4 regions of the Streptomyces sp. NPDC005181 genome follow, and region 3 is predicted to be linked to each of the others. Evidence: riboswitches for the same ligand, from Rfam matches in the RefSeq annotation. Region 3 holds a riboswitch; each other region holds the start of a gene.
What was found. A riboswitch is a leader RNA that binds a small molecule or an ion and turns the genes downstream of it on or off. The one in region 3 is predicted to bind cyclic di-AMP.

Region 1 (5,605 bases), on a different contig from region 3:
TCGTGATACCGGGGTTCCGCCCCGGACCCTGGTGCTCAATCGCCGGACGGGCTTGCTGTGCCGGACTCGGCCGCGGGTTCGCACGGCGTCACACACGGACCCTTGCGCCACCACTCCGGCAGCATCGCAATCGCCTCGTCCCCCAGCGGATTCACGCCCGGACCCGCCGCCAGCGAGTGCCCGACCAGCACATGCAGGCACTTCACCCGGTCCGGCATGCCCCCCGCACTGGGGAAGCCCTCCAGCACCTCGATCGCGTCGCGCCGGGCGATGTAGTCCTCGTGCGCGTTGCGGTACGCAGCCGCCAGCTCCGGGTCCGCGGCCAGACGCTCCGTCATCTCCTTCATCACGCCGTTCGCCTCCAGCGTGCCGATCGCGGACGCCGCGCGCGGGCACGTCAGGTAGTACGTCGTCGGGAACGGCGTACCGTCCTCCAGCCGGGGCTGCGTCTCGACCACGTCCGGGTTGCCGCACGGGCAGCGGTGCGCGATCGCGCGCAGCCCGCGCGGCGGGCGGCCGAGCTGCTGCTGGAACGCGGCGATGTCCGCCTCGGTGGGCGTGGTGGATTCGGTCTGGGGAGGGGGCGTTTCCATGCCTGCCTTGGTTCTACTCGGGATGCTGAACTGCGGTTCCGCAGAGGAATAAGAGGAAAAGGAGAAGAGGTCAGTCGCGGTCGGCGGAGTCCACGCCGTCCCACAGGTTCGAGTGCCACGGCCGGTCGGTCTCCTCCGACCCTCCGCTGCGCTCCCTGGCCGCGTCCGGGTCGACCACCGTGTAACCGGTCTCCCCGGGACGGACGTAGTGCAGGTGCTCCCGGGCCAGCCGCCGGATGTACGCGTCGTCCTGGAGGCGCGCCTTCTCGTCGCGCAGCTCCTCGGTGCGTGCCTCCGCCTCCTGCGCCAGCCGCTCCTGGTCGGCGATCTCGTCGCGCTGCGACACGTACTGCCGCATCGGGTACGCGAGCGCCACCACCAGGGAGCAGACGACAAGGGCGAGGAACGCGGCCCGGCCGGTGAGCCGGGAGCGGCGGGCCTGGCGACGGTTCTGGGACCGGTAGACGCGGGCGGCGGTCTGCTCTCCGAGCAGCCGCAGCCGGGTCGCGGTGGAGAACCGGTCCCGCTCCTTCGCGGCCATGTCTCCGCCTCCCCACTACGCACGTCCGTCCCCGCACACGGTACGGGACCGAGTGCGGGGACGGACGGAGGCCGGGGCCTTCGGCCCGTGACGGGCCTGCGATCAGCCCTTGAAGCGCGGGAACGCGGAACGGCCCGCGTACACCGCCGCGTCGTCGAGGATCTCCTCGATGCGCAGCAGCTGGTTGTACTTGGCGACACGGTCCGAGCGGGCCGGGGCGCCGGTCTTGATCTGGCCGCAGTTCACCGCGACGGCGAGGTCGGCGATGGTGACGTCCTCGGTCTCGCCGGAGCGGTGGGACATCATGCACTTGAAGCCGTTGCGCTGCGCCAGCTCGACGGCGTCCAGGGTCTCGGTCAGCGAACCGATCTGGTTGACCTTGACGAGCAGGGCGTTGGCGGAGCCCTCCTCGATGCCACGGGCCAGGCGCTCCGGGTTGGTGACGAACAGGTCGTCGCCGACGATCTGGACCTTGGCGCCGAGCTTCTGGGTGATGACGTTCCAGCCGGCCCAGTCGTCCTCGTACAGCGGGTCCTCGATGGAGACCAGCGGGTACGCGGAGACGAGCTCCTCGTAGTACTCGGTCATCTCGGCGGCCGAGCGGGACTTGCCCTCGAACTCGTACTTGCCGTCCTTGTAGAACTCCGAGGCGGCGACGTCGAGAGCGAGCGCGATGTCCTTGCCCGGGGCGTAACCGGCCTCCTTGATGGCCTCGAGGATGAGGTCCAGGGCGGCGCGGTTCGACTCCAGGTTCGGCGCGAAGCCGCCCTCGTCGCCGAGACCGGTCGACAGGCCCTTGGTCTTCAGGACCTTCTTCAGCGTGTGGTAGACCTCGGCGCCCCAGCGCAGGGCCTCGGAGAAGGACTCCGCGCCGATCGGGGCGATCATGAACTCCTGGATGTCCACGTTGGAGTCGGCGTGCGACCCACCGTTGAGGATGTTCATCATCGGGACGGGCAGCAGGTGCGCGTTCGGGCCACCGAGGTAGCGGAACAGCGGCAGGTCCGAGGCTTCGGAGGCGGCGTGCGCGACGGCCAGCGAGACGCCGAGGATGGCGTTGGCCCCGAGCGAGCCCTTGTTCTCGGTGGCGTCCAGGTCGAACATGGCCTGGTCGATCAGCCGCTGCTCGGTCGCGTCGTAGCCGACGAGCTCCGGGCCGATCTGCTCGATCACGGCGAGGACGGCCTTCTCGACGCCCTTGCCGTGGTAGCGGTTGGGGTCACCGTCGCGAAGCTCAATGGCCTCGAACGCACCGGTGGAGGCGCCGGACGGAACAGCAGCACGGCCGGTGCTGCCGTCGTCGAGGCCAACCTCGACCTCGACCGTGGGGTTTCCGCGGGAGTCGAGGATTTCCCGGGCTACGACGACGTCGATGGACGGCACGAGGCATCTCCTTCTGGGATATGACGCTGGTGGTGCAGGGTCGCTTTGGCCTTGCGCCAAGAGCCTAACCGCCTTGGCCCACTGTGTTCGGCGACCGCCCGCCTCCTGGGACGAAAAAGGACCCAAGGGCACCCCTAGACGGGCAAATGTCCAGAAATCTACTGAGCAGTAACTACAACAGTTGAACAGTGAGCGCAAAAACCCCGACCCGGCACGTACGGGGGAATCCGCGCCGGGTCGGGGTGCTCAGGGAGGAGAGAGCCTTTTCTGCTGAGGCTCGTCCTACTTCGTCAGGTGGAGCTGCTGACCCGGGAAGATCAGGTCGGCGTCCTTGACGATGTTCTTGTTCAGCTTGAACAGCTGCTGCCAGCCGCCCTTCACCTTGTGCGCCTCGGCGATCTCGCTGAGCGAGTCGCCGGCCTTCACCTTGTACTCGCCGTCGCCCTTCGCGACCTTCTGGCCCGTCGGCGTGGTGACGGTCTTCGCGACCTCGGGGGCGGTGCCGCGGTCCGAGCGGGAGGCGGTGGGGGCCTCGGTGTGCTCGGCCGGCTTCGGCGCGGCCGGCTTCACGGCGGCGGAGCCGGTGTCGACGCCCGGGTCGACACCGTCGTTGGTCAGGTTGCCGGCGCCGGCGCAGGCCCAGGCACCCGGACCCTGCATGTCGAGGAGCTTCTCGGCGGTGGCGATCTGCTGGGCCTTGGTGGCCAGGTCAGCCCGCGGGGCGTACTGCGTACCACCGGCGGCAGCCCAGCTGGACTGCGAGAACTGCAGGCCGCCGTAGTAGCCGTTGCCGGTGTTGATGGACCAGTTGCCACCGGACTCGCACTGGGCGACGGCGTCCCACGTGGCGACGGAGGCGGCGGAAGCGCCCGTGGCACCCATCAGGGGAACGGCGATGGCGGCACCGGCAACACCCGCGAGCGTGGCGACACGGACGGCCTTGGACGGGCGGCGGTGCTTGCCCTTGCTGTTCAGCAGCATGGAACTTCTCCTCACCGACGCCTACGAGGTGAGCTGTCGGGTTCGGGCCAAGTGAGTTGCCCGGTCGCACGTCCTAGCGCACGACTTCACCCCAAGCCGGTCCTGACGGTCCTTCGACCATCGGGCCCGGCGCTTACCTGGGTCCCCCGCTCCTGCCTACGGCGCTTTACGCGTCTGTTCCCTTCGACCGACGGCAGGATTCGGCGTGACGGTCGACGGGGCCCGCGGTGCGAGCAGTTCCGACCGTAAACACACACAACCCCTACATTCAAAGATGGACACGCCGGACAATCACCCCTTACTTGCATCCCGCCGACCCTCGTTTTCGCAGGTGGGGGGCGATGCGCGCGGACCCGGCAGGCGCGACACGTCAATTGACGCAAAGAGACCCATGTCTCACTTACACATAAGCGGACATAGGCCTCTGAACTACCCCGATTTTTGGGGTGTATTTAGCTGTTGATCAGACCGCTCTCACTCTGCTTTCACGCCAAGATCGAGGCTCTCGCCAGGCAGGATGAGGTCCGGGTCGTCGCCGACGGCAGCCTTGTTGGCCTCGTAGAGCGCGGGCCACCCGCCGGGGACCTTCTGTGCATCAGCAATCGCCCACAGGTTGTCGCCCGGCCGGACCGTGTACGCGCCGTCGGCCTCCTGGGCGCCCGTGTCGCGTCCCTCGCTGTTGCCGCGGGAGGCATGTCGGCCCGACTCGCGGTCATTGCCCGCGCCCGCACCCTGGCTCGCCTCGGGGGCCGGCGTGCCACGGTGCTTACCGCCCACCTCACCGCCCGAAGAGCCGGAGGAGCGGGACGAGTCGAACGAACCGGATGCATCCGACGCGTCGCTCGACGCCTCGCCGGAGGACTTACCCGACGACTTACCCGACGACTTGGCGGACGACTTGGCGGACGACGACTTCGATCCGCCCGAGGGGCCCGCCTCGTCCGACGCCCCGTCGGACGGGTCCGCGCTCTGCGTCGGGTCGGCCGAGGGCACACTCCCCGGATCGACACCCGGCAGCGCTCCGTCCACCGTGAGCCCGGAGATCACCGCGCAGCTGGGCCACGCCCGCGGCCCCTGGTCGTCGAGAACCTTCTCGGCGACCGCTATCTGCTGAGAGCGGCTGGCGAGGTCGGCACGCGGGGCGTACGCGTCGCCGCCGTACGACTTCCAGGTGTCCTGTGAGAACTGGAGACCGCCGTAGAAGCCGTTGCCGAGGTCGGCACTCCACATGCCGCCGCTCTCGCACTCGGCGACCCGGTCCCAGGTCGTGGCGTCGGCCGCGTGCGCACCGGCTGCGCCGAGCAGCGGGATGGCGATGGCCGAGCCGGCCACGCCTGCGGCGACGACGATGGCAGGTGCCTGCCGAGGGCGACGGTGTCTGCCGTTCGCGGAGCCCATGGAGTTGCCTTCCGTGTGACTGATGAGTCGAACGGTGAAGGTAGCGGCAGTCGAACGCTTGTCACAAGTCGATGCAGCGCAGATCACGTGAAAGTCACGGAGTTGACAGAGCGTCACCTTCGTCGGAACGGTGTCCGGGATCGAACTTCACGGGAAGAGTGCGCAGTCCGCGCATGATGAGCCCTCCGCGCCACCGCAAATCGGTAGGTTCTACCGCAAGTTGCAGATCCGGAAGGCGCCTCAGAAGCGTGGCCAGCGCGGCCTGTCCCTCCAGCCGGGCAAGCGGCGCCCCCAGGCAGTAGTGGATGCCGTGCCCGTAGCCGAGGTGCTGATTGTCACGCCGGGCGAGGTCGAGCGTGTCGGGGTCGGCGAACCGTTCCGGGTCCCGGTCCGCGGCGGCGAGCACCACCAGTACGGGGTCGCCCGCCGCGATCCGCTGCCCGCCGAGCGTCAGCGCTTCGGTAGCGAACCGCCAGGTCGCCAGCTCCACCGGACCGTCGTAGCGCAGCAGTTCCTCGATGCCGGTCTCCAGCAGCCCCGTCTCCCCCGCGTCGAGCGAGCGCTGCAGCCGCTCCCGCTGAACGGGGTTGCGCAGCAGGGCGTACACCCCGTTGCCGATGAGGTTGACCGTCGTCTCGAAGCCGGCGAAGAGCAGGATGAAGGCCATGGCGGCGGCCTCGTTCTCGGTGAGATGCTCGCCGTGGTCGCT
Region 2 (5,605 bases), on a different contig from region 3:
GAACTGGGCATCGACCAGGCGGCACTGACGGCCTGACCGGCAGTCGCTCCGCTTCCGTCAGCCCCTGACGTCTCGCGTATTCTCCCGCTCTTCTCCCCGTCTCCCCGTCTCCCCGGGGGCCTTCCCATGTCTGCGGCCGCCTCTACGATCGGACAGGCGACCCAGATGATGATCAGGTACAGAGTCATTCCGCCCGGGGTGGGCCCGGATGACTACGAGCCGGCCGACCTGGAGGCGCGCGTGGAACTCTTCGCGTTCCCAGACTCCACTCCCTGGGTGGGGCTGCTGAAGTCGACCGTGGAGGCACCGCTGCCGCCGGGGGCGCGGGCGGCGATCCTGCGCGTGCGAGAACAGCCGGGGGGCCAGCAGACCCGCCGGGCAGCGTCCTCCATCCGGGCCTGGTAGTAGGCCCGGTCCCGCGGGTACGCCCCAAGGTCTGGCAGGGCTGCACGGATCCCGTCCGCTGCGGCCTGCCAGTCCCGGCCGAGGACGTACCGGATCAGCGAGTTCGCGCTGGAGCGGTTCACCGCGTGGGCGGTGGCGCAGACCGGCGACCGGATCTCGGTGCTGTTCACGCCATGGGACGAGGGGCTGGTCCGCTCCTGGTACCGCCGGGCGCTGGTCGAGCTGGCGCAGCTGCCGCACATCGGCCGGGTCGCGATCGAGACCAATCTCAGCGGCCGTACGCGGTGGCTGGCCGAGGCGGGTGGGGCCGCGACAAGATCGCGCTGTGGTGCACGTACCACCCGGGGCAGACGCCGTACGACCGCTTCCTCGCCAAGTGCCGGGAGCTGACCGGCCTCGGTGTCCGGTACAGCGTCGGTGTCGTCGGTCTCGACGAGTATCTCGACGAGGCGCGGCGGCTCCGCGCCGACCTGCCCGAGGAGGTCTATCTCTGGGTCAACGCGGCCGAGGGGCACAGCTACACAGATGAGGAGGCGGACCGCTGGACGGCCCTCGACCCCCTTTTCCCGTACAGCCGGGATCCGCATCGCTCGGCCGGGATGCCCTGCCGGACGGGCGAGTCGGTCATCTCGGTGGACGGGGACGGCACGGTGCGCCGCTGTCACTTCGTCCCGGCCGAGCTCGGCAATCTCTACGACGGCAGCTGCCGGCAGGCGTTGGCCCACAGGCCTGTCCGCTCGCCGTGTGCGACTGCCACATCGGGTATGTGCATCTGGAGACGCTGCCGCTGTACGACGTCTTCGCGGGCGGCGTACTGGAACGCGTACCGGCCGGGCCGGCGCACGTACCGGCGCACCGGGATCAAGCGTTGCTGCCGTTGCTCCCGGTCGCCGGACGGGCCTGAACGAACCGGACGGGCCTCGGCGAACAAGCCCGTCCGGCGGAAGAGGACACCGCGTCGACTACAGCGGCAGCAGGTCGGGCCGCTTCGCCTCGACGTGGTCGCCGGAGGACTCGCCGCGCAGCCGCCGTCCGATCCACGGCACCAGATATTCGCGTGCCCACTGGATGTCGTCGCGCCGTACCTCGAGCGTGCCGCGCTGCGCCTGAGGCGGCCACTCCTGGTCGGGGTCGGCCGGCACGCCGAGGCCGAGTACCTGGGCGGCGCGCAGCGCGACCCGGGTGTGTCCCTCGGGCGACAGATGGAGCCGGTCGTCGTCCCAGGCACGCCTGTCCTGCACGGACCGCAGCGACCACAGGTCGAGGACCGGGCAGTCGTAGCGGTCGGCGATCGACCGCACATGGGCGGTGTAGGTGGCGATCTTGCCGCGCAGATGGCGCAGCACGGGAACGCCCCGGGTGTCGAAGCCGGTGGTGACCATGACGGTGCCGACCGACCGGGTCAGGTCGGCGACCGCGCGCTCGAATCGCTCGGCCACGTCGTCGGGGTCGGTGCCGGGCCGGATGATGTCATTGCCGCCCGCGCAGAAGCTCACCAGATCGGGGGCGAGTTCCTTGGCGCGCGGCACCTGCTCCTCGACGATCTGGTCGAGGAGGCGTCCGCGTACGGCGAGATTGGCGTACCGGAAGTTCCCGTGAGCGGCACCTGCGGAACCGGCGGAACCATCGGTGTTCGTCGCTGCATCGGGGTCGGGCAGCTGGTCCGCGAGGAGGACCGCGAAACGGTCCGCCCAGCCGACGAAGGTTCCGTCCGGGCCGGGGTCACCGACTCCCTCGGTGAAGCTGTCGCCAATCGCTGCGTACGACCCGATGGCACCATGCCGGTTGTTGACGCCACGTTGAAAGTTTCTCGAATCGTCTGCCACAAGGGCACATCCTGCACCGCCGAATGTGACCTACGCGACCGTAATAAGGGGTTGACGGAGGGTGAGATAGACCACCCGGTCAGGTTTTAGTAAAGAGGGAATAAGTGAAGGGGCGGTGCGCCGCCGCGCACCGCCCCTTCACCAAGCCGTTCGGATCAGCCCTGATCGAATCCGATCAGACGGAGATTCCGTGCGAAGCCAGGTAGGCGACCGGGTCGATGTCCGAGCCGTACGCGGGGCCGGTGCGGACCTCGAAGTGGAGGTGCGGGCCGGTGACGTTTCCGGTGGCACCGGAGAGGCCGATCTGCTGGCCGGCGGAGACGGTCTGGCCCGCCGAGACGGAGAGCGCGGACAGGTGGCCGTACTGCGAGTAGCGACCGTCGGCGTGCTTGATGACGACCTCGTTGCCGTACGCGCCACCCCAGCCGGCGGTGACGACGGTGCCGGAGGTGATCGCCTTCACGCTGGTGCCGGTGGCGACCGGGAAGTCGATGCCGGTGTGGCTGCCGCTGGACCAGTTGGCACCGGAGGCACGGTAGTTGGTGGTGTGCTTGCCCGGGACCGGGGAGACGTAGCCGGAGCTGCTGCTCTGGGCGGCCGAAGGGGCGGCCGCGGGCTTGGTGACCACCGGAGCCTCCGACGGGGCCGCGGCGGGCTGCGTGGTGCCGGTGGCCGCGGCGGAGCCGCCGAGGGTCAGCTTCATGCCCGGGAAGATCAGGCTCGGGTCGCTGCCGACGACCTCACGGTTGTCCTGGTACAGCTTCTCCCAGCCGCCTGCGACCTTGTTCTCGGCAGCGATCTTCGACAGGTAGTCGCCGGCGACGACGGAGTACGTCCGGGTCTCGGCCTGCTTCTTCGCGACCGGGGCGGCCGAGGCGACGTGCGCGGCGGCGGCCGAGTGCGCGGCGGGAGCGGCCTGTTCCGCGGCGTGGGCACCGGTGGCACCGAGCAGCGGAAGGGCGATGACGGCCCCGCCGGCGCCGGCGGCGGCGACGCCACGAGCGAGGGTGCTGGACTTCTGGCGACGGTGCTTACCCGATATGGACATGAAGATTTTCCTCTCCGGCGCCTACGAGGTGAGCTGTCGGGTTCGGGCTGGAGGTGCCCGGTCGCACGAAGTGCGACTTCACCCCGAGCCGCCGGATTTCTCCGGTCGGCGGCTTACCTGGTTCCCCCGCTCCTGCCACACGATGAGTGGGTGCGAATTCCGGTCGGCGGCAGGATTAGGCGGTCCGTCCGGATTGACGGTGACCGTAAACGAGTGAGGACGGGCAGAACAAGCCTTCGGTTGCGTGCCGGAATCCGCGCCGGGAAATCGGCGCGGAATTCCGGTCACCCTCCGTGGATTAAGGATCTTGGCTTTCCGCGCGGTGTACGGATTACCCGGCCGCCGCGCCACCACACACCGTCACGGATATGATCCCGCTCACGAGAGACCCCTCATCTCCCGTATAAGTAGGGCATGTTCGACTAAATGCCCTAATACGGACATGTCATGAACATCATCCGCGGCGGAGCCTCAGCACCTTCGCGTCCAGGTCCCCCCGTAGACCCGTGTGCAACCCCTGATGCAGCAGCACGGAACCGTGGTGGACGGCGCCGGTGTCCAGACAGGTATAGGTCGCCGCGGGGTCGAGCCCGCGCAGCCGCAGGGCCGGCGGCAGCTCCCCGTACCTCTGTGCCTCCAGCCACATGAGCACCACGGTCTCGTCACCGAGCGTGTACTGCATAGCGCTGAGCCCACCGCGCGGCGCTCGCAGCCGGTACAGCGCCCCGTGCTGCACCACCGGGCGGATCTCCTTGTACAGGTCCACCCAGCTCCGGGCCTCGGCCAGCTCCTCGTCGCTCCACTCGGTGAGGTCTCCGCCGACCCCGAGCACCCCGGCCATCGCACTCACGAAGCGGAAACGGAGCGAGCTGACCCTGCTGTTGAGCTGGACATTCGGGCTGTCGGTGACCCAGGCGGCCATCACGCGGGCCGGATGGACCTGCCCGAAACCCTCCTGGATGGCGAGCCGGTCCAGCGGGTCGGTGTTGTCGGAGGTCCACACCTGGTCGGTACGGGCGAGGATGCCCAGATCGATCCGGCCGCCGCCGCCCGAGCAGGACTCGAAGGCGACACCGGGGTGAGCCGCCCGCAGCCGGTCGATCAGCGCGTAGAGCGCGTCCACATGCTCGATCCAGAGCTTCTGCGGATAATCCTCGCCCGGCCAGCCCGCATCGGTGAAGCAGCGGTTGAAGTCCCATTTCACATAGTCGATCGGGGCACTGGACAGCAGTGTGTCGAGCTGTTCCCACAGATAGTTCTGCACATCGGTCCGGGCCAGATTGAGCACCAGCTGATTACGGAACTCCGTGCGGATCCGCCCGGGAAAGTGCTATACCCAGTCCGGGTGCGCGCGGTACAGGTCGCTGTCGGCATTCACCATCTCCGGCTCGACCCAGATGCCGAACTGCATGCCGAGTGCGTGCACTTCATCGGCGAGCGGCTTCAGCCCGCCGGGGAAGCGCTCGGGATTCGGGGTCCAGTCGCCGAGTCCCGCCCGGTCAGTGGTGCGCTGCCCGAACCACGCGTCGTCCACCACGAACAGTTCGACACCCATCGCCGCGGCGCGCACGGCCAGGGCGCGCTGCTGGTCCTCCACGATGTCGAAACCGGTCGCCTCCCAGGAGTTGTAGAGCACCGGCCGGAGGCCTTCGGCGTCCGGAATGACGTGGGCCAGCTGCCAGGCGTGCCAGGCACGGCTCGCCCCGCCGAACCCTTGGGCACTCCACAGTCCGGCGAACACCGGTGTGGTGTACGTCTCTCCCGGCGCGAGCCGCAGCAGCCCGGAGTCGTCGTAGCCGGCCCCGCCGGTGATCTGTACGAGCCCGTCGGGGAGCTGCTGCACGGCGATCCGCCACGAGTCGGACCAGGCGAGCGCGCAGCCGTACACCTCGCCGTCCTCCTCTGTGGCCGCTCCGTCCGCGTCGAGCGCGACCCAGGGCAGAGACTGGTGCCCGGTGTGACCTCGCCTGCTGGAGAGGACCTTCTCGCCGTATGTCAGTTCCGACCGCACGAGCTGCGTCTCCGCCGCCCCCGCCCGTGCAGCTGGCTGAGGCGCCAGGCGTCACGGGCCGGCAGCGCCCAGGCGGCCGCGTCGGCGCGCAACAGCTCCAGCGGCGGACCGTCCGGACCGGCGTGGCTGACAGTGGCCCAGCGCTCGATCACATCGGAGTCGTCCCGCATCCGGTAGTGCAGCGTGAGCGCGAGCCGCTGTACGGAGTCGGAGAACGCGATACGGAGTTCGTCGCCGTCCACCGCGGCCCCCGTGTGTTCCCATTCGGTGCCACGGACCTCGAGGGTGCGTACGGAGAGAGCGGGCCGGACGAAC
Region 3 (5,605 bases):
GGCTCAGGCGGAGGCCTCGGTGAGCTCCGCCAGTTCCTGCTCGGTCAGCTGAAGGTCGGCCACGGCCACCAGGGCGGGCACCTGCTCGACCGTACGGGCCGAGGCGATCGGCGCGGCGACGGTCGGACGGGCGGCGAGCCAGGCCAGGGCGACGGTCGCGATCTCGGCGCCGCGCTCCTGGGCGACCTTGTCGAGTGCGGCCAGGACCTTCTGTCCGCGCTCCGACGCCAGATACTGGCCGGCCTTCTCGGCCCGCGCGCTCTCCACCGACGTGCCCGGACGGTACTTGCCGGTGAGGAAGCCCGAGGCGAGGGCGAAGTACGGGACCGCGGCGAGCCCGGCGCGGGCGGCCACCTCCTGGAGTTCGCCCTCGTAGGTGTCGCGGGAGACGAGGTTGTAGTGCGGCTGCAGGGCGACGTAACGGGCGAGCCCCTCGCGCTCGGAGAAGTCCAGGGACGCCTGGAGCCGCTCCGGACTGATGTTGGAGGCGGCGATCTCGCGCACCTTGCCCTCCTTCACCAGCTGGTCGAGGGCGGTGATGATCTCCTCGACCGGGACGGTCTCGTCGTCGAAGTGCGTGTAGTAGAGGTCGATGTGGTCGGTGCCCAGCCGACGCAGCGACTCCTCTGCCGCGGCCTTGATGGTGGTGGCGGAGAGCCCCTTGTACGCGGGGTGGGAGCCCACCTTGGTGGCGACGAGGATGTCGGAACGGCGGGAGCGTGCGGCGAGCCACTTGCCGATGACCGTCTCCGACTCGCCGCCCTAGTTGCCAGGGACCCAGGCGGAGTACGCGTCTGCGGTGTCGAGGAAGTTGCCGCCCGCCGCGGCGTACGCATCGAGTACCGCGAACGACTGCGCCTCGTCGGCGGTCCAGCCGAAGGCATTGCCACCGAGGGCGAGCGGGAAGACCTGGAGGTCGGAAGAGCCGAGCTTACGGAGAGAAATCAAATGGATCAACGGAACCCGCCGCGCCCGCTATTCCGTCCAGGGGGCACCTGGAGGGCCCCGCACGGGCATCCACCGGGGCCTCTGCACGGGCATCCGCACCGGCATCGCAAGGACCGGGTGACAGCAGACCGGCAGCCCTGACGTCGGGGGGTGAGCGTCAGGACTGCCGGGGTTCAGGGGCCGGGGAACCGGCGCGGACTCAGACGGTGAGGCCCTTGTCGCGCAGCCAGGTCATCGGGTCGATGCCCGAGCCGTCCGGGGTGTGGACCTCCAGGTGGAGGTGGGGTCCGGTCACATTGCCGGTGGCTCCGACGCGGCCGATGGTGTCACCGGTGGTGACCTTCTGGCCGACGCTGACGTCGATCGACGACTGGTGGCAGAACCACAGCTCCGTACCGTCCTCGAGCTCCAGGACCGTGCGGTAGCCGTACGAACCGGACCATCCCGCCGACTTGATGGTGCCGGTGTGGACGGCCTTGATCGGCGTGCCGGTCGGCGCCGCGAAGTCGAGGCCGGTGTGGTAGCCGGAGGACCACATCGAACCGGCTTCGCCGAAGGTCGAGGTGATCGTGTACGAGGAGGTGGGGATGGCGTAGGAGGCGGCGAGCTTGGCGAGCCGTGCGGCCTCGGCCTTCGCCTTCGCCTCTTCCTCCGCCTTCTTCTTCGCGGCGGCGGCCTTGGTCTCGGCGGCGTCCTGCTTCGCCTTGGCCTCGGCGGCAGCCTTCTCCGCGGCGGCCTTCTCCTCGGCGGCCTTGGCCTCCGCGTCGGCGGCGTTCTGCTGCTGCTCGGCCTGCTGGAGGATGCGGGCGCGCAGCGCCTCGCCTGCGTCGGTGGTGCCCTGCTCGGCCTCGGCGGTGGTGATGCCGGCGCTGGTGAGCGGGGCGGCGGAGACCGCGGACTTCGCCTGGTCGGTGGCGGACTCGTCGGAGAACAGGGCGCCCACGCCGGGAAGGGACTTGGCGTCGGGGAGGTTGTCCGCGAGTGAGTCGGGAAGGGAGATGGAGACCGGCGGCTTGCTCTGCGCGGTGGCCATGCCGCCCGCACCTACGGCCGCGATGACGCCGACTCCGAGCACCGTGGAGCTGCGGGCGAGCCCGTTGCGCTGCTTGACGACGCGGTGCCTGCCGCGTACGGGGCGGACGGACTCCTCGGTGGGATTCCATTCCTCCCACGCCCGGTCGGTCTCACCGGAACCGTCGGCCGCGAACTCAGTGGTGAATTCGGCGCCGAAATCGGTTCGCTGCTCGGTTCCGTACTCGGTCGTGAAGGCGGAACCGAACCGGGAGGGGGCTTCGGGGGCAGGCTTGTTGGACGCCACGGGGGCGCACTCCTTTCCTTCCTTCTCGCCTACCGGGTTAGCTGACGGGTTCGGAGCAGGAAGGTCTCCTACGGATCCCTCTGCCTCTCGCGAGACACAGGTGTCCGATTCACCCCATGTAGGTGGTTCCCCGGTTCCCTTGCGGAATTCGGCGCTCGCGCACGGTGCCGCCACTGACGACGGCTGGGACAACCGCGCTGCGTTATCGAACGTTAATAGACAGACGGGTCCGATTCCAAGCCGTTCCCACTGATCGTTCATGGCCTTGGCCTGGACTTTACGGGACACAATCGGGCGGAAAGGGCGAGTTGACCGCTCCTCAGCCACTACCCGGTTTCTGACGTTGCGTCAAATGTTATGCGGAGCGGGGCCTTTCGGTTACGCACGGTGGCATCGCCCGTGTGGAGCCCCTTCACCGGCTCAGCTCTTCCTCACTCGCGTCCCGGCCCACGATCTTCACAGTCCTGCGCCGCTCCGGCTGCCCCTGCGCGGGACGTGCGACCGCGAGCAGCGCCATGTCGTCGGTGGACCTGCCGCCGGTGTGCAGCCGTACGTCGTCGGCCAGCGCGGACAGCAGCGCCTCGGGCGCGGGGAAGATCCGCCCGCGCAGCCGGGCCGCCGGATCGTAGAAATCTCCTTGGGTGTCGCGCGCCTCGGTGAGTCCGTCCGTGTAGGCGAGCAGCGTCGTCCCGGCGGCCAGCTCCCATACGTCGGCCCGGTCCGTCCACGCCCCCAGGTCCATGCCGAGCGGCAGCGCGGGCACCGTCGGCGCCAACACGTCCAGTTGGCCGTCGAGGTGGAGCAGCAGCGGCTCGGGGTGGCCTCGGTTGACGATCCGCACCTCGGCCGCACCGGGCGGGATCTCGGCGAGCACGGCGGTGACGAACCCCTCGACCGGATCGATCCCACCCTGCCGCGGCCTCTCCCGCGTCAGCGCCCGCTCCAGCCGCTGCGCCACGCCCTCCAGCGAATCCTCCTGCTCGGCGGCCTCCCGGAACGCGCCGATGACCACCGCCACCGTCGCGACCGCTTCGAGCCCCTTGCCCCGCACGTCCCCGACCACGAGCCGCACCCCGTACGGGCTCTCCGCCACGGCGAACAGGTCACCGCCGACGAATTCGTCCGCCTGGGCCGCCTCATACCGCGCGGCGACATGGAGTCCCCCGACCCGCTCGGCCGGGATCGGCAGCACGGCCCGCATGGCGGTCTCCGCGATGACCCGCGCCGAAGCCAGCTGCTCGTTGCCGCGCTGTACGACCCGGTTGATGACGACGGCGAGGACAGCGACCGTGATCACGGTGACGAGTTCGATGGACGGCACGACCGCCGGCAGCGTGCTGCCGGACAACCGCAGCGCGAGGATCGAGAGAACCGCGGCGATGCCGATCCGGACGGTGCTGAACAGCGAGAAGAACGGTGCGGCGATCAGCGGAGCGGCCACGAACATCGGCACTGCGGTGAAGGGCGGTGGGCTGAGGTAGTCGAACACCAGCCCGCCGACGATCATCAGGAACGGCAGCGCACGGACGAACCACCAGGCCCAGCCGCGGACCACGTCCCGCCCCCTGAGCCGCCCCCCGCGCAGTTTCTCCGCCATCCCCACCTGTGGTCTCCTGCCCGGCGCGCCCTGTGCTGTCCTGGGCAGGTGCGCCCTGTGGTCTCCTGCCCCGTACACGCACGGCTCTGTCCTGACCTGCACGCGCACGGCTCTGTCCTGACCTGCACGCGCACGGCTGAGGACGTGCGCCCCGCCTCCCAGGTTTGCCGGAGCGGCGTCGCGCGGCGACTGCTCATCGGCCAAAGGGACGACGGAAAACACGAATCAGGCCCGGCACGCTTTCTGCATGCCGGGCCTGATTCTTCAGTAGCGGGGACAGGATTTGAACCTGCGACCTCTGGGTTATGAGCCCAGCGAGCTACCGAGCTGCTCCACCCCGCGTCGGTAAACACAACTCTACGCCATCAGGAACTGACTGCTGACCAAGAAGGAATCCGCCGCCCGACCGAACGGTCCCGGCGTCTTTCCCCGCCCCGGCCCCGCCGGGTCAGTTCGAGTCAGTGATGCGCTGCGCCTGTTCTGCGTTGACCGCCGGTTTTCCCGCGCTCGCGCTGCGCTGGAGCGAGTGGAGGATGGCCAGCCCCTGGCCGACCACGCCCGCCGCCATCTCGTTGACCCCGTCGGTGCCGTTGAGCACGGTGAGGCTGGCCCCCTTCATCCCGCGGGCCGCCGCGTCGGCCAGCGCCGGCAGGTTCTCCACGATGCGGTTGGCCGCGATCAGCTCCTGGTTGCCGTCCCGGAGCGAGGCGGCGCGCGCGGTGTTGGCGTCGGCCTGTGCCTGGGCCAGCGTCCGTTCGGCGTACGCGCTGCCGTCGGCCTGGAACTTCGCCCGGTCGCGGTCGGCCTCGGCGAGCGTGCGCTGCCGGTACGCCTCGGCGTCCGCCGGACGCCTGACCTCCGCCTCCAGCCGCTGTGCGGCCAGCGCGGCCTGCCGCTCGGCCAGAGCGGTCTGCTCCTCGATGACCTCCTGCGACGCCCTGGCCTGGGCGAGCGGTCCGGCCTGGGCGGCGCGAGCGTTGTACTGCTCGGTCTCGGCGAGGAAACCGGCCCTTTTGATCGCGGTGTCCCGTTCGTACTCGGCCTTGAGCGCCGCGGCCTGCTGCTCGCGCTCGGCCGCTTCCTGGTCGGCCCTGGCCTGGGCGATCCGGGCCTGGCTGGCGACAGCGGCCGCGTGCGGGGCGGCGAGGTTGTTGATGTAGCCGGTGGCGTCGTCGATCTCCTGGATCTGGAGGGCGTCCACGACGATGCCGAGTTTCTCCATCTCGCCGTGACTGCCCGCGATGACCTCCTGGGAGACCCGGTTCCGTTCCCGGATGATCTGCTCGACGGTCAGCCCGCCGACGATGGAACGCAGGTGACCGGCGAAGATCCGGCCGGCGAGCTCCTCCATCTGGTCCTGCTCGGACAGGAAGCGGCGTGCGGCGTTGGCGATGGAGACGGTGTCGTCACCGACCTTGAAGACGGCGACCGCGCGGACGTTGAGGCGGATGCCCTGCTGGGTGACGCAGTCCTCGGTGATCTCCGCCTCGCGCAGCGCCAGGGAGAGCATGCGCGCCTTCTGCTTCACGGGTACGACGAAACTGCCGTGGCCGGTGACGATCCGGAACTGGGTGTCCTGAGTCTGCCGCTTCGATCCGGAGATGAGCATCGCCTCGTTGGGGGCGGGAACGTGCCAGAACAACATGAGCGAACTCCTGCCGTACGTCATTTCCTCTCGGCGTCGGGTCCCGCCTCCGGTTCCCTGGTCAGGACGGCAGGCGCTCGACCATCACGCTGCGTGC
Region 4 (5,605 bases), on a different contig from region 3:
CGCCGTGTTCTCGCCCCGGCTGGCCGGCTTCGTCCTCGACGCCTTCGCCTCGACGGACGCGCCGCCGGTCGACGAGGACCTGGACCGGCTGACGCAGCGCGAGCGCGAGGTACTGCGGCTGATCGCCCGCGGCTATGCGTACAAGGAGATCGCCAAGCAGCTGTTCATCTCGGTGAAGACGGTCGAGTCGCATGTCTCGGCGGTGCTGCGGAAGCTCCAGCTGTCGAACCGGCACGAGCTGACGCGGTGGGCGACGGCCCGACGGCTGGTCTGAACTCCGGAAGCGCACCGGCGGGGCCGAGACCCCGGAGGTGCTCAGGCGGGGTCGAGCGAGATGTTCAGCTTCTCGCCGATCCTGCGGTATCCGATGCCCGCGTAGATCCGCTCCACATCGCCGTCGCCCGGCTCCAGCCACACCACCCGGCAGCCCCGCGCGAACGCCGTCGCGGTCAGATGCGCAGAGAGCGCGGCGCCGATGCCGCGGCGGCGGAACGTGTCGGCGACGGCGAGACCGGCCAGTTCGGTGAGGCCGTCGACCGGGACCGAGCAGCCGCCCGCGCCCGCCGGGACACCGTCCACGGTGGCGAGGGCCGCTACCCCGCCGCCTGCCACCGCGTTGCGCAGCCAGGCCGCCGCGCCGCCCTCGGGTTCGCCCGTCCCGCCGTAGCCGTGGTGCTGAACGCGGGCGGCGGCGTCGAACTCCGTGCCGGTGGCGGGTTCGGTGATGACGAGGGCGTCCACCGGCTTCGGCGGCAGGAGGTCGCCGGGGGCGCAGGCCAGGATCGGGGCCTGGTTCTCGACGGTGAAACCGGCGGCGAGCAGCGCGGGTTCGACCGCGGGCGCCGCACTGGGCAGATACTCCAGACGCGGCATCCGGTCCCGCTCTCGGAACGCGGCGATCAGCGCCTGCACGTCGGCCGCCGTCGGCTCGGCCCCCTGGTCCGGGATCGCGTAATTGGCGTACTTGAGCTGCCAATGGGGGTTGTGGCGGACGGTGAACGGGCCGATCCGCAGATGGTCGGGGGAGCGCAGGGCGAGCGTACGGGTGTGGCTCTGGACGTCTGTGTCCAAGGGCATGTGCGGGGTCTCCTTCGACCGGTCCCGGCGGGACTCCGGACTGCGGCAGCCGGGAGCCTATGCCACCCGGGTCGCCCCGGCGAAGGGCATTTCGTCGATCGGTGCGATGCGGACCGGTGCACCGGGGTGCGGCGCGTGGATCATCCGGCCGTCGCCGATGTACAGGCCGACATGGCTGACGCCGGAGTAGAAGAACACCAGGTCACCGGGGGTGAGTTCGGAGCGGGAGATGCGCTGCCCGGCGTTGATCTGCGTGTATGTGGTGCGCGGGAGCGAGACACCGGCGGAGCGCCAGGCGGCCTGGGTCAGCCCGGAGCAGTCGAACGAGGTCGGACCGGTCGCGCCCCAGACGTACGGCTTGCCCAGCGCCCCGTAGGCGAACGCGACGGCCTCTGCGGCGCGGGCGTTGGGGGCGGCCTGTGCGGCGCCGGCGCGCCGGTCGCTGCGATCGGCGTGGCCGGCAGCGGAGCGTGTGGTGTCCCACCGCTCGTACGCGGCGCGCTGCGCGGGGGACAGGGTGTCCAGGAGCCGCTGGGCGTCGGCCAGTTTGGCCCTGACCGTCGTGCGGTGCTTCTTCAGTTCGGCCTGGCGGGCGCCCAGTGCCGCCAGCTCCTCCTTCGCCTCGGCGCGCAGCTGCGCGATCTCGGTGACCTGCCGCTGCACCTTGGAGAGCTCGGTGGCCTGACGGTCGGCGATCCGGTCCACGTACGAGGCCCGTTGCAGGTACTGGTCGGGGTTGGAGGAGAGCGCCAGCTGTACGGCGGGGTCGATGCCTCCGGTGCGGTACTGCGCGGCGGCGAGCGAACCGAGTGCGTTGCGGGAGGCGTTGAGGCGTTCGGTCCTGCGGGCGGCCTCGTCGCGCAGTGCTCCCAGGGACTTGGCGGTGGCGGTCGCCTTCTCCTTCGCGCCGTTGTACTGCTCGGTGGCGACCTCCGCCTGGTGGTACAGCCGGTCCACTGTGGCCTTGACCTGGGAAGGGGTGGGCTGTGGATCGGCGTGTGCAGCCCCCGGCAGGGCGGCAGCTGTCGCGGCCCCCGCAAACGCGAGGGTGGCTGCGGTGCGGGCAGCAGAGCCGGTATGCGGGCGCTGCTTGGGTTTTCGATGTGCTGCCACGGGGGCGGGGCTCCTCGCTGTCGACTGCCCGTCGGGGCCTACCGGCGGGCCCGCGGAGGTCCGACGGCGAAGCCGGCAGGGGGGAGCGGCTCGCCGCCGGACTCTTCGGCGGGGTGACCGGGTCGCCGTCCGGGTGCGGAGCGACGGTGAAGTCGGTCACCTGGATAGGGACGCTAAACCCGGGGCATGGGGAAGAGTCGTAATGACGGCTATTGCCCGAATTTGGCGAGGCGATGTCATCAAGTGATCGGAGAAATCGCACCAGAGGCAGGCAATTGGTGCAGATGCGAGTGAAATGCACAGATCCCCCACCTCGCCGGAGGGCGGTGCTATGACCCCGGCTAGGCTGCGGCCCCATGGACGTACTCATCAATGTCTTCGTCGCGCTGCACATCATCGGTATCGCCTCCCTCCTGGGCGGCTTCCTGACCCAGATGAAGGCGATGGGCGCGGGCACGGCACGCTTCGTCCCGGCGATGCTGCACGGTGCGCTGACCATGCTGGTCACCGGTGTTGCACTGGTCGGGCTCAACCAGGCCGACGACCAGCCGGTCAACAACATCAAGATCGGCGTGAAGCTGGCGGTCCTGGTCGTGATCCTCGCGCTGGTCTACATCAAGCGGGACGAGGAGAAGGTCGAGAAGGGCGTCTTCGCGGCGGTCGGCGGACTGACAGTCGCCAATATCTTCATCGCGACCCTCTGGACCTGAGCCGGCCGCTGCCGCCCGAGCCGCCCCTGTCATTCATCGCGCGAGCCCCTGCCGGATCCGTCCGGCAGGGGCTCGTCGCTGTCCGGGGCCGCGCTACGCGGGCCGCACGCTGCCGTAGATCGGCATGTAATAGATCGACTCCTCGCGGACATTCGCCCCCGGCTTCGGGGCGTGGATCATCATGCCGTCGCCCTCGTAGATGCCGACGTGACTGATGTCGTCGTAGAAGAAGACGAGGTCGCCCGGCTGCAGATCCGCCGTCGCGATCCGCGTGCCGATCTCCACCTGGTCCCAGGTGGTACGGGGGATGTCGACGCCCGCCGCCTTCCAGGCGGCCTGGGTCAGCCCCGAGCAGTCGTACGACGAGGGGCCCGTCGCGCCCCAGACGTACGGCTTGCCTATCTGGGCGCGGGCAAAGGCGAGGACCTTCTCGGCCTTCGTGGTGGCGCTGGTGTCCGAGCCGGTTCCGGTCCCGGTGCCCGTTCCCGTATCGCCGCCGGATCCGGCCTGCTGCGCGGCCTCCTCGGCCTTGCGGTCCGCCTCGGCCTTGGCGGCGGCCTGCCGGCGGGCCAGCTCCTCCGCCTTGCGCTTGGCCTCCGCCTCCTTCTTGCGCTCCAGCGCTGCGAGTCGCGCCTTCTCCTCGGCCGTCAGCTTCGACAGCATCGTGCGGGCCTCGCCCAGCTTCTTCTGGACGTTCTCCTTGCTCGTCCGCAGCGTGGCCTGCGACTCGGTGAGCGTCTCCAGGCTCTTCACCGCCTCGGCGCGCTTCTCCGACGCCGCGGCCTGCTGGGTGCGGAAGTCCGTGACCGCCTTCTGCTGCCGGCCCGCCATCCGGGCCATCAACTGGTTCTGGTCGAAGTACGACTGCGGGTCGTCGGCCAGGAAGAAGGTGGCGGTCGGTGCGATGGAGCCGGTGCGGTACTGCGCGGCCGCGTACTCACCGAGCGCCCTACGCGCGTCGTTCAGCTTGTCGGCACGCTTCGCGACCTCGTTCAGCAGGGCGTCGGCCTTGCCCCGCTGTGCGGCGGAGGCCTCCTTCGCCTGGTTGTACTGCTGGGTCGCGGTGCCCGCCTGCCGGTAGAGGTCGTCGACCTTCTTCTGCACGTCCTCGATGCTGGGCTTCGGTGAGGCCGGCGCGGCCGTGGCGCTCTGCGCGGACAGCAGGGTCATCCCTGCCAGTGCGGCCGTCGTGAACCCGACGGCGGGGGTGGTGCTGCGCACACGGGTGCGCGGTTTGCGATGCGACGCCAAGGCCGGCATCTCCTTCCGTGGACCGCCTACCGGGTTAGCTGTCGGGTTCGGGCGGAACGGAAGGCTGCCCTACGGTCCGAATGAGGGATATGGACCGATTCACCCCGGTGATGCATGTGGGTCCCCGGTTCCGAACTCCCGCGAGGGCAGCCCGGATTCAGCGTGGGAGCCCGCTCGGCGTGGTTCGCCTCAGGTGGTACGGGCCGCCCGACCGAGCACGCTAGCCAACCCATGGTGCTGCTGTGAAGGTTGATGTTCGATATGCCCGATACATTTTCGTGACCTTGATGACGGGGTGGTGGTGCGGGCGGAGCGAGCCCCCTCTTCCCTTACGCGGTGTGGGTGCGTGGTCTCTGTATGTGCCCGTGTTCCGGGTGCGGTTAGCCATGCGGCCGCACGGTGTCGGTGCGGCGGCCTAGACTCGTCAAGCGATGAGCAGCCTCTTTGACGACAGTTTCCTGGCCGGCCTCCAGCACTCGGAGGAAGAGCCCCCGCCGCCCCCCGAGGACTCCGCACCCGAAGCGGTGCCGGAGGACCTCTTCGCGGGCGTATTCGACGCGCCCCCGCCGCCCAGGGACGCGTACTACCGGGACGGCGCCCACCGCCCCGTCATCGACGCCGCCGCCCTGCTCGACGGGCTGAACACCGAGCAGCGCGCCGCCGTCGTGCACGCCGGCTCGCCGCTGCTCATCGTCGCCGGGGCCGGCTCCGGCAAGACCCGGGTTCTCACCCACCGCATCGCCCATCTGCTGGCCGAGCGCGGGGTGCACCCCGGCCAGATCCTGGCGATCACCTTCACCAACAAGGCCGCGGGCGAGATGAAGGAGCGCGTCGAGCAGCTCGTCGGACCGCGCGCCAACGCCATGTGGGTCATGACGTTCCACAGCGCGTGCGTACGGATCCTGCGCCGGGAATCGAAGAAGCTCGGCTTCACCTCGTCGTTCTCGATCTACGACGCCGCCGACTCCAAGCGGCTGATGGCCCTGGTCTGCCGCGATCTGGACCTCGACCCGAAGCGCTTTCCGCCGAAGTCGTTCACGGCGAAGGTCTCGAACCTGAAGAACGAACTGATCGACGAGGAGACCTTCGCCGGGCAGGCCGCGGACGGCTTCGAGAAGACGCTCGCCCAGGCCTACGCGATGTACCAGTCCCGGCTGCGCGAGGCCAACGCACTGGACTTCGACGACATCATCATGACGACGGTCCATCTGCTCCAGGCGTTCCCCGATGTCGCTGAGCACTACCGCCGCCGCTTCCGGCACGTCCTCGTCGACGAGTACCAGGACACCAACCACGCGCAGTACACACTCGTACGCGAACTGGTGGGCCCGGCCGGACCGGCCGACGCCCCCGCCGAGCTGTGCGTCGTGGGTGACGCGGACCAGTCGATCTACGCCTTCCGCGGCGCGACCATCCGCAACATCCTCCAGTTCGAGGAGGACTACCCGAACGCG

Region 1: linked by a shared signal. The riboswitch ahead of ABZV38_RS09235 (transglycosylase family protein) and the one ahead of ABZV38_RS15565 (M23 family metallopeptidase) in region 3 are both predicted to bind cyclic di-AMP.
Region 2: linked by a shared signal. The riboswitch ahead of ABZV38_RS26055 (LysM peptidoglycan-binding domain-containing M23 family metallopeptidase) and the one ahead of ABZV38_RS15565 (M23 family metallopeptidase) in region 3 are both predicted to bind cyclic di-AMP.
Region 4: linked by a shared signal. The riboswitch ahead of ABZV38_RS19690 (NlpC/P60 family protein) and the one ahead of ABZV38_RS15565 (M23 family metallopeptidase) in region 3 are both predicted to bind cyclic di-AMP.

The regions. Positions count from the first base shown of each region.
Region 1 is NZ_JBEXID010000009.1:79,588-85,192, reverse strand. Features, by position in the region: gene ABZV38_RS09250 (DUF501 domain-containing protein) at 36-593, opposite strand; gene ABZV38_RS09245 (septum formation initiator family protein) at 664-1,134, opposite strand; gene eno (phosphopyruvate hydratase) at 1,237-2,517, opposite strand; gene ABZV38_RS09235 (transglycosylase family protein) at 2,800-3,498, opposite strand; cyclic di-AMP (ydaO/yuaA leader) riboswitch at 3,502-3,672, opposite strand; gene ABZV38_RS09230 (transglycosylase family protein) at 3,973-4,896, opposite strand; gene ABZV38_RS09225 (cytochrome P450) at 4,991-5,605, opposite strand, start outside.
Region 2 is NZ_JBEXID010000047.1:43,594-49,198, forward strand. Features, by position in the region: gene ABZV38_RS26035 (TetR/AcrR family transcriptional regulator) at 1-36, shown strand, start outside; gene ABZV38_RS26040 (hypothetical protein) at 166-405, shown strand; partial or broken gene ABZV38_RS26045 (STM4011 family radical SAM protein) at 511-1,309, shown strand; gene ABZV38_RS26050 (SGNH/GDSL hydrolase family protein) at 1,368-2,231, opposite strand; gene ABZV38_RS26055 (LysM peptidoglycan-binding domain-containing M23 family metallopeptidase) at 2,407-3,279, opposite strand; cyclic di-AMP (ydaO/yuaA leader) riboswitch at 3,283-3,442, opposite strand; partial or broken gene ABZV38_RS26060 (alpha-galactosidase) at 3,734-5,605, opposite strand, start outside.
Region 3 is NZ_JBEXID010000019.1:89,276-94,880, reverse strand. Features, by position in the region: partial or broken gene ABZV38_RS15570 (aldo/keto reductase) at 4-948, opposite strand; gene ABZV38_RS15565 (M23 family metallopeptidase) at 1,148-2,266, opposite strand; cyclic di-AMP (ydaO/yuaA leader) riboswitch at 2,278-2,430, opposite strand; gene ABZV38_RS15560 (PP2C family protein-serine/threonine phosphatase) at 2,679-3,773, opposite strand; tRNA gene ABZV38_RS15555 (tRNA-Met) at 4,132-4,205, opposite strand; gene ABZV38_RS15550 (SPFH domain-containing protein) at 4,312-5,508, opposite strand; gene ABZV38_RS15545 (hypothetical protein) at 5,570-5,605, opposite strand, start outside.
Region 4 is NZ_JBEXID010000028.1:57,663-63,267, forward strand. Features, by position in the region: gene ABZV38_RS19670 (response regulator transcription factor) at 1-274, shown strand, start outside; gene ABZV38_RS19675 (GNAT family N-acetyltransferase) at 316-1,077, opposite strand; gene ABZV38_RS19680 (NlpC/P60 family protein) at 1,135-2,190, opposite strand; gene ABZV38_RS19685 (hypothetical protein) at 2,547-2,900, shown strand; gene ABZV38_RS19690 (NlpC/P60 family protein) at 2,994-4,160, opposite strand; cyclic di-AMP (ydaO/yuaA leader) riboswitch at 4,159-4,324, opposite strand; gene pcrA (DNA helicase PcrA) at 4,583-5,605, shown strand, end outside.